DNA from 3 places in the Nonomuraea sp. NPDC050786 genome. Region 3 is predicted to be linked to each of the others. Evidence: riboswitches for the same ligand, from Rfam matches in the RefSeq annotation. Region 3 holds a riboswitch; each other region holds the start of a gene.

What was found. A riboswitch is a leader RNA that binds a small molecule or an ion and turns the genes downstream of it on or off. The one in region 3 is predicted to bind cyclic di-AMP.
Region 1: linked by a shared signal. The riboswitch ahead of AB0H84_RS18555 (CHAP domain-containing protein) and the one ahead of AB0H84_RS13190 (C40 family peptidase) in region 3 are both predicted to bind cyclic di-AMP.
Region 2: linked by a shared signal. The riboswitch ahead of AB0H84_RS43115 (GH25 family lysozyme) and the one ahead of AB0H84_RS13190 (C40 family peptidase) in region 3 are both predicted to bind cyclic di-AMP.

Annotation. Positions count from the first base shown of each region.
Region 1 is NZ_JBFAHJ010000008.1:318,852-322,051, reverse strand. It holds gene AB0H84_RS18565 (peroxiredoxin family protein) at 1-454, shown strand, start outside; gene AB0H84_RS18560 (aminoglycoside phosphotransferase family protein) at 527-1,477, shown strand; cyclic di-AMP (ydaO/yuaA leader) riboswitch at 1,677-1,825, shown strand; gene AB0H84_RS18555 (CHAP domain-containing protein) at 1,838-2,500, shown strand; gene AB0H84_RS18550 (methyltransferase domain-containing protein) at 2,554-3,200, shown strand, end outside.
Region 2 is NZ_JBFAHJ010000034.1:77,322-80,521, forward strand. It holds gene AB0H84_RS43105 (hypothetical protein) at 1-450, shown strand, start outside; gene AB0H84_RS43110 (hypothetical protein) at 693-1,193, shown strand; cyclic di-AMP (ydaO/yuaA leader) riboswitch at 1,430-1,573, shown strand; gene AB0H84_RS43115 (GH25 family lysozyme) at 1,586-2,362, shown strand; gene AB0H84_RS43120 (VOC family protein) at 2,393-2,809, opposite strand; gene AB0H84_RS43125 (TetR/AcrR family transcriptional regulator) at 2,889-3,200, shown strand, end outside.
Region 3 is NZ_JBFAHJ010000005.1:250,350-253,549, forward strand. It holds gene AB0H84_RS13185 (ROK family transcriptional regulator) at 1-1,067, shown strand, start outside; gene AB0H84_RS13190 (C40 family peptidase) at 1,109-1,675, opposite strand; cyclic di-AMP (ydaO/yuaA leader) riboswitch at 1,706-1,849, opposite strand; gene AB0H84_RS13195 (3-isopropylmalate dehydrogenase) at 1,948-2,994, shown strand.

The sequences.
Region 1 (3,200 bases), on a different contig from region 3:
TGCGCCCGACGTGGTGCTGGAGGACACCGACGGCCAGGCCGTGCGCCTGTCCGGCCATCGGGGCGGTCATGCCTCGCTGATCTATTTCATGCGCTCGACGTCGTGCCCGGTCTGCAACAGGCACGTCCAAGACCTCATCCGGCGCCGCGACGAGCTCGCGGCCCACGACGTCCAGGTGTTCGTCGCGGTTCCTGAGGACCGTAAGGAAGCGGCCGCGTGGAAGGCCGAGCGCCAGGTGCCGTTCCCCGTCCTCGTAGGGCGCCGGGGGACCCCGCACGAGATGATCGGCCTGAGCAGGAAGGTCTTCGGCTCACTGCAGCAGTCAGGCAGCGTCCTCATCGACTCCCAGGGCGTCATCCGCCACGCCCACGGCGCCACCCTGCCCACCGGCGGCTACGACAAGAAAGGGATCCTTGCCGCGGTGGAGGGTCTTCGCGCCGGCGGAGGCCGCTGACGGCGAACCGGGCGGGAGCCCGCCGCCGGCGGCCTGTTCCCGCTGTATCAGCCTGGCGCGTAAGGTGCCCGAATGATCGAGATACCCGAGGCGTTCGCCCAGAGCACCGTCGAGCGTGAAGGAGAGCCCGGAGCGGCGTGGCTCGCCGAGTTGCCGGCGATCGTGGAGGAGCTGCTGGAGCGCTGGGGAGGCGTGCCGGACGGTGCGGTCATGCACGGGGGCGTCGGGGTCATCGTCCCGGTGCGCCGGCGGGGCGGCGCGGGAGCCGCCGTGCTGAAGGTGTCGTTTCCGCATCCCGGCAACGTCCATGAGCCGGACGCCTTCGCGGCGTGGGAGGGGCGCGGGGCCGTGCTGCTGCACGAGCGCGACGACGAGCGGTTCGCCATGCTGCTCGAGCGGGCACGGACGTCGACGCTGGCGGAGGTCGAAGACGGCGACGAGGTGGTGACGGTCGCAGGGCGGATCAACCGCCGGCTGGCCGTCCCCGCGCCGCCCGGCCTGCTTCGGCTGCGGGAGCAGGCGGACACCTGGGAGCAGGGGCTACGCCGGGATGCCGAGGAACTGGCGCACACGCTGCCGCCGTACGCGGTGGACGCCGCCGTGGCGACCGTCCGCGAGCTGGGCCACGTCCAGCCGGACACCCTCGTCCACGGCGACCTCCATCCCAGGAACATCCTGCGCGCCGACCGTGAGCCATGGCTGGCCGTCGACCCCAAGGGGTACGTCGGAGACCCCGCTTACGACGGCGGCACCCTGCTCAAGTCGCGCGCGTTGACGCTCCTCGAGGCGGATGACCCGCACAAGGCCCTCCGTCGCACGCTGGACGTCTTCGCCGAGGCGGCGGAGCTCGATCGGGAACGCGTCCAGCGCTGGGCCCAGTTCCATGCCGTGCAGGCCGCGTTCTGGGGCCGCCGGCACGGATTCCGCATAGCCCGGGGCGGGCCCCGCTTGGACTGGCTCACCGAACTCGCGGACCGCCTGGCGGAGTCGCTCACGGACGGCTCGGCCGGCCGCAAGGTCTAGAAAGGACAAAGAGCAAGTAGTCAATCTTCTATATTGCGGGTGTTTCGCGCGAATATTCGCCGGTGCTGCTTGCAGCTATATATGCCATTCGAATACTTTCGTGCTACTTAGGCGTATCTGCGGCAGGACCAGACGCCGCACGGCGCCTTCCCGCATTGCCCAGACCGCGCTTCACCTGCGCGAACGACTTCGCGTAGCGGTCGCGCGGCCGCCGAATCCGCGAGCTCGCGGAACCGGGGACCCACCGTTTCTCTGGGGTGAATCGGCGCGCCTCCGCACGAGGCGCCCATAGGGCACTTCCACGCCCGAACCCGTCAGCTAACCCGGTAGGCGGCATGGAAGCAAGGAGCAATACGCCCTATGGTGAAGAACATCTTCACGGGTGCCCTGCAGACCGGAAACCTTTCCCGCCTCGCCCTGTGCATGAGCGTCGCTGTGGGCGCGGTCCTCGCCGGTACGCCGGCCTTCGCGGTCCATCGCCGGCCCGAGACGCGATCGTCGCAATGGGGCACCGTCCAGAAGGCTCCCGGCCAGGTGAGCGCGGAGGAAGTGATCAGAATCGCCGAGTCCCAGATCGGCGTGACGGAGAACGCCGCAGGCGGCGGAACCCCGTTCCAGAGCTGGTACATGTCCTCGCCCCGGGCGGCGGAGACGGCGGCCCGCGACGGCAGCACGCTGCAGTCCTACGCCAACGCCCCATGGTGTGCCATGTTCGTTGCCTGGGTCGGTGAGAAGGCCGGCGCCCGGCCGACCATTGGCTGGGACTCCTACACCGTCACCTGGGCCAGATGGTTCGTGGCCAACAGGCGCTGGGGCACCGTACCCAGGCCCGGTGCCGTGGTCTTCTTCGCCTGGCACACGAGGAGCATCAGCGGCATCGACCACATGGGCCTGGTCAAGCAGGACAACCGGAACGGCACGATCACCACGATCGAGGGCAACACGGACGACGGCCGGGTGGAGGAGCGGATCCGGCCCACGTCCCAGGTGGTCGGCTACGGCTATCCGCAGTACAAGCCCTGACGAGCCCGCCTGCGGTTGACTTCATGTCGACCTTAAGTCGCATGCTGTCCGGCATGTCGCACAACATTGCCGCAGAAGCGGACGTCGCCGCCATGATCGCGTTGCTGGACGCCACCGAAACCCTTCCCGGCGCCGCGGAGCTGCGTACGCGCTCCTACGAGCTGCTGGCTCTCCCGCCGGGCGCCGGCGTCGTCGACGTCGGATGCGGAGCCGGTCGGGCGGTGGCCGAACTGGCCGAACGCGGGGCGCGGGCGGTCGGCGTGGACGTCGTCGACCGGACGGTGGCGCTGGCCGCGCAGCGGTGGCCCGGGCGCGATTTCCGTACGGGGGACGCCTACAGCCTGCCCTTCGAGGACGGTGAGCTCGCGGGCTACCGCGCGGACAAGGTCTATCACGAGATCGACGACCCGGCCCGCGCGCTGCGGGAGGCCAGGCGGGTGCTGGCCGACGGCGGGCACATCGTCCTGCTGGGCCAGGACTGGGACACGGTCGTCATCGACTCCGGCCATCCGGCTCTCACCAGGAGGATCGTGCACGCTCGCGCCGACCTCACCCCGGCGCCGCGAGCCGCCCGCGGCTATCGCAACCTCCTGCTGGACGCCGGCTTCGAGGACGTCACCGTGGAGGTGCACACCGCCGTGTTCACCCACGCGCTGACGCTGTCCATGCTGTCGGGGTTCGCCGAGGCGGTGCGGGGGGC
Region 2 (3,200 bases), on a different contig from region 3:
CACCAGGGCCTGGCGTGGTGCCTCGCCTTCAGCTCGGACGGGCGGCGGCTGGTCAGCGGGGGCAACGACGGCACGATCCGCATCTGGAACACCGACGGGACCGGAGACCCGATCGTCCTGCGCGGCCATCAGGGCGTGGTGTGGAGCGTCGGCTTCAGCCCGGACGGGCGGCAGGTCATCAGCAGTGGCAATGACAACACCGTGCGGATCTGGATGCCGGCCGAGGGGCGCGAGCCAGTGGTCTTCAGCGGCTCCGGCACCGCGGTCAATTCCGTGAAGTTCAGCCCGGACGGGTGGCGGCTGCTCTCGACCTACGACGACGCCACGGTACGGATCTGGCACTGCGAGGTATGCGGCCCCATGCACCAGGTCCAGGCACTCGCCGCCAGGCGCACCATCCGCGAACTGACCCCCGAAGAACGCAGGAACTACCTCGAACCATCCCCTTGATCTCGGCTGTTCGGCGAGGACGATGCGATTGCGACGGTACGCGATCGGCGTGGTGGACGCGTCCCGAGACTCAGGCGCGGAGTTCGGCGCTGCTGCTGCACGCTTCGTCGATTCCTGGTACGTCGTCCGTCGCGCAACTGGAGGAGCACTTGAGGCCTTGACCGTGGAGGCGACGGCCGAGCAGCTGGGCGGCTGCGACGTCCCGTTGACCGCCGGCCGACCGGCGTGGCAGCTTGCGGATCATGAGATTACAGGTCGCCCGTGCCGCCGCCGTCGGAGCGCTGCTCACCCTGACGGCATGTACGCCGGCAGACGGTGGCCGGACCGGGCTTATGCTCGGCGCGGGCGGCCATTTGACGGTGGCGGTGGCCTGGTGCGACCAGGCGCCGGATTCGGTGGTCGTCTACCAGCACTCTGGTGGCGAGTTGCTCGATCAGGCCACGATCAGCGGTCCGGCCCTGCACGGTGAGAAGATCGGGTTCATCGACCTGGATGAGCTGCCCAAGGGCTGGTCCGTGACGGAGGGCGATCTCGACCTGCGCGAGGACCGGTTCTACGAGATCAGGGCGCACAAGACCGGAGTGCAGCTCAGCTACGGCGGGGTCACGCTCAGAGCCGGCCATGAGAAGGGCCTGCACCGGGACGGGATCGTGATCCAGCACTACGACGACGGCTCCGAGTACGGCTACGACGTCAAGCTCACTCAGGACGACCTGAGAAATGCGGCCAAGGAGGCGTGCTGAGGGCCGGCCTCGGCGGGGGCACGTCCAGGCGACCGATTTTTTACCAAGTCCCGCATCCCTTACCGGCACGGCACTTCAGCGCCTTTCAGCCACCGGCACCAGCAAATCGGATTTGCCCTACTTGCACTATCTATGGGCATATGTCTATCTTTTGCCTAATCGCGACATGGATGTGACGAGCTTTCACCACATCGTTGCCGCTTGGTTGACCGGACCGTGCGCTGCTCTTCGCGGGCAGTGTCCGGCCGCCGAATCCGCGCCTCGCGGAGCCGGGGACCCACCTTCTCGGGGTGAATCGGACGCCAGCCCAGCCTGCGCCCGTAGGGCACTTCCAAGCCCGAACTCGTCAGCTAACCCGGTAGGCGGCATGGAAGCAAGGAGTCAATGCCGTCATGCCCGAGCCTCGGCTTGCCGCAATCGCCCACACCCTCAAGAACCGCCTCGATCCCCTCACCCAGCGCCTCAGCTTCGCCGTCGCGGGCGCGATCCTCGCCGGAACCACCGCCATCGCCGGCATTGCCGCCGTGACGCTCGCATCGCCCGCCGGCCAGGTCCCGACGCACGAAGCCCAACCTGAGAGCGCGTCTCTCACTTACGGCCTGGACATCTCGAACTACGAGCCCCTGTACGACTGGAACGCCAGCGCGGCCCAGTTCGGCATCATCAAGGCCACGGAAGGCACGAGCTTCCGCGACGCCTCCTTCGCCAGGCACTGGCTCCAGCTGGGCAAGAAGGGCATCGTGCGCGGCGCCTACCACTACGGCCACCCCCGCAACGACCCCGTCGCGGAGGCCGAGCACTTCCTGTCCGTGGTGAACGCGCAGCCCGCCGAGCCCGGCGACCTGCTGGTCCTCGACCTGGAGACCACCGACGGCAAGTCCGTCGCCGAGGTGAACGCCTGGGCCAAGACGTGGCTGTCGTACGTCAAGGCCAGGACGGGAACCACCCCGATGTTCTACAGCGGCTGGAACTTCGCCAACACCTACGGCAAGGGCCTGGCCGAATATCCGCTGTGGGTCGCCCACTACAGCAAGGCCAAGGGAGCGGTCACCCCGCCCGCCGACTGGAAGTCCTGGACCATCCACCAGTACACCGAGTCCCCCATCGACCAGAACGTCTCCGCGCTCACCGCCGACCAGCTACGCGGCCTGGGCCGCCACGCCGCCTGAGCAGCGCGGCGGTCGGCTTGACGCCTGGGTTCACCCGCTGACGTACTGGTCGGCGTAGGCTTCAGAGGGTGCGATGGGCGTGATGACGTCTATCAGGACGCCGTTGGGATCGGCCACGATGAAGTGCCGCTGGCCGAAGTCCTCGCTGCGCAGTTCGAGCTCAGGTCGCAGCCCCTCACCGGCGACGAGCCGGTCCCACTCGGCGTCGACGTCCTCCACCTCGAAGTTGAGCAGCAGCCCCTGCACCGGCGCGCGATATCCCTCGGGCAGCGTCGGGTGGGTGTGGTCGAGCAGCGCCAGTTCGTACGCCACCGGCCCCGGCCGCCGCAGGCTCACGTACCAGTCCGCCTCGAAGGTCGTCTCGAAGCCGAACAGCCGGGTGTAGAAGTCGTGGGACTCGGCCAACCGCGAGGTGCCGATGACCGGATAGAAGCTGGTCAGGATCACGAAAACCCCTTTCACATACCGCTGGTATGCGAAGGTACAGTATTGACGTACCACCGGTATGTCAACGTGGAGGCAACTCATGACCGACGGGGCCAGGGCCCGCCAGCGCGAGCAGACCAGGCGCGCCCTGCTGCGCGCGGGCCGGCGGCTGTTCGCGACCCGTGGCTACGCCGCGGTCGGCCTGGCAGAGATCGTGCACGCCGCCGGCGTCACCAAGGGCGCGCTCTACCACCACTTCGAGAGCAAGGCCGAGCTGTTCCGCGCCGTCCTCGAACACGTACAGCAGGAGGTCGCTCAGCAGGTGGCCGCGACCGCCGACGCCGAGGACGATCCCTGGGAGCAACTGACGGCGGGCTGCCGGGCCTTTCTCACGGCGAGCACCGACCCGGAC
Region 3 (3,200 bases):
TCGCGAAGATCACCGGCCTGTCGAAGCCCACGGTCTCCGCGGCCCTGGCCGGGCTGGAGGAGGACGGGCTCGTCCATCTCGTCGGGGAGCTCTCCGGCCGTCCCGGGCCCGTCACGTCCCTGTACGACGTGAACGCCGCTGCCACCCACGTCGCCGGCATCGACATCGGCCGCGACTGGATCAGGGTCGCCGTCGCCGACCTTCGCGGCACGTTCGCCGGCCGGACCGACGGACGCAACACCGCCCGTACCTCCGCCGAGCTGGCCCTCCTGGTCGGGGAGCTGTGCCGGGCCGCCGCTCGGGAGGCCGAGCTCGACTGGCCGTCCATCGCGTGCGCCGTCGTCGGGTCGCCCGGCGTGTACGACCCCGCTCTCGGCCGCCTGGAGTTCGCCCCCAACCTGCCCGGCCCCGACCTGGCCGAACGCCTGCGCGCCGCGCTGGAGGTGGACCTCGTCATCGAGAACGACATCAACCTGGCCGCCGTCGGCGAGCACGTGCACGGGGAGGGGCGCGGGAAGGGCAACTTCGCGCTCGTGTCCATCGGGACCGGCGTCGGCATGGGCATCGTGATCAACGGCGAGCTGTACGTCGGCGCCCGCGGGGCGGCCGGCGAGGTCTCCTACGTGCCCGCCGCCGAGGAGCCCGCGCCTCCGCCCGACGACGCCCTGGCCCACGGCGCCACGGAGGCGGTGACCGCGGCCCCCGGCGTCGTCCGCGCGGCCCGCGCCGCCGGCCTGACCCTGGACACGGCCAAGGAGGTCTTCGCCGCGGCGGCCTCCGGCGACGCCGTGGCCCGCTCGGTGGTGGAGGCCGAGGGCCGCCGCATCGGGGGGCTGCTGGTGGCGGTCGCGGCGGTGCTGGACCCCGAGGTGATCGTGCTCAGCGGCGGCGTGGGCCGCAACCTCGACCTGCTGGGCGCGGCCATCGAGGCCCGGATCGCCGAGCTGGGCCCGCTGCGGCCGATGGTGGTGGCCAGCACGCTGGGCGACAGCGGCGTCCTGCTGGGGGCGGTCGCCCACGCCAGGACCCGCGCCTGGGACCTCATCTTCGACGCTCGCCTTCCCTGAGCACGGCTCGGGGAAGGCGGGCGGACCTTGCCGTGCGTTTTCTACAGGGTCGCCTTGAACGTGGCGGGCGCCGGTGCGCGGCGCTGCTCCTTGAGCCTGGCCCAGAGGCGTACGCCCTTGGGGTCGGGGCGGACGGCGCCCACGAAGGAGTCCCTGCGCCAGTCGGTCAGGCGCTCTTCCTTGACCACGTCACCCGTGTGCGGCGAGTGGACCATGTAGCCGGGCCGGGAGATCATCCCGACGTGCCCGAGGCCGTGGAAGAAGACGAGGTCGCCGGGTTTGAGGTCCTTCCAGGCGATCTTCTTGGAGAACGCGCCGTACTGTTCGGCGGCGGTGCGGGGGAGCTCGATCCCCCCATGCTCGTACGCCCTGAGCATGAGCCCGGAGCAGTCGTACCCTCTCGGGCTGGCGCCGCCCCACACGTACGGTGTGCCGCGCTTGCTCATGGCGAAGTCGAGGGCGATCTTCCAGGCGGGTTTCGGCGCCTGCTGTTCCCGGATGCGTTTGATCTCGGCACCGGTCAGTGTGGTGGGGTCGGTCAGGGTGGTGGGGTCTTCCTTGGGGGAAGCCTGGGCAGGGGTGGCCAGGAGGAGTCCGGCGGCGCCCACCGCCAGGGCAATGGCAATGCGAGACAGGGGTCTGTCCTTCCATGCGGCCGGCCGGGTTAGCTGACGGGCTCGGGCCTGGAAGTAGCCCTACGGCGGTGCATGCCGATTCGCCCCAGGGGGGAGGTGGGTCCCCGGCTCCACGCAACCGCTGCGTGGATTAGGCCCGACGGACTCTAACGAAACGGTCAAAGAACCGCAATACGCACAAAACGGACGTCCGAGAAATGAGATGGAGTGTTCGTCAGTCGAGACGACGCGGTAAGGTACGGCCCATGGAGTCGCGTAACATCCGTCTGGCAGTCATCCCCGGTGACGGCATCGGCACCGAGGTCGTGGCCGAGGGCCTCAAGGTCCTGGAGGCCGTGGGCACGAAGATCGAGCCCACGCACTACGACCTCGGAGCAGCCCGCTACCACCGCACCGGCGAGACCCTGCCCGACGCGGTGCTGGAGGAGCTGCGCGGCTACGACGCGATCCTGCTCGGCGCCGTGGGCGACCCCAGCGTCCCGCCGGGCATCCTCGAGCGCGACCTGCTGCTCAAGCTGCGCTTCGCGTTCGACCACTACGTCAACCTGCGCCCGGTCAAGCTCTTCCCCGGCGTGGAGACCCCGCTGGCCGACACGCCCGCCGAGGACATCGACATGATCGTCGTCCGTGAGGGCACCGAGGGCCTCTACGCGGGCACCGGCGGCGCCATGCGGCGCGGCACGCCGCATGAGATCGCCACGCAGGAGTCGCTCAACACCGCCTACGGCGTCGAGCGCGTCGTGCGGTATGCGTTCGAGAAGGCCAAGTCGCGCCCCCGCAAGAAGCTGACGCTCGTCCACAAGACCAACGTGCTCACCTACGCCGGCGACCTGTGGCAGCGCACGGTCAACCGCGTGGCGGAGGAGTTCCCCGAGGTCACGACCGACTACTGCCACATCGACGCGGCCTCGATGTTCTTCGTGAGCCAGCCCGAGCGGTTCGACGTGATCGTCACCGACAACCTGTTCGGTGACATCATCACCGACCTCGGCGCGGCCATCGCCGGCGGCATCGGCCTGGCCGCCAGCGGCAACATCAACCCCGAGCGGACCGCGCCCAGCATGTTCGAGCCGGTGCACGGCAGCGCGCCCGACATCGCCGGCCAGGGCAAGGCCGACCCGACCGCGACCATCCTGTCCGTCGCCATGCTCCTCGACCACCTCGGCCTGCACGCCGAGGCGGCCAAGGTCGAGCAGGCGGTGGCCGAGGACATCCTCGAGCGGCTGACCGGCTGGGCCGGCCGCACCACGCACGAGATCGGTGACGACATCACCGCGCGAGTATCCGGCTAGGACCGCCTAGCCCCACGAGCGCCTGGTGGTCCGCAGAGGACCGCCGGGCGCTTTTTGGCGTCCAAACGGCCTAACCACCCCATTGGCCGCTTGCCATCCCATATAGCGAGACAATAAGAAGTACGGGGCTGCCCGCGGGCAGCGCCGACCACCGTCGCCTATCCGCAGCTTCCTGTAGGTTTGGGCAGATTTCGCAGAGAGAAGGA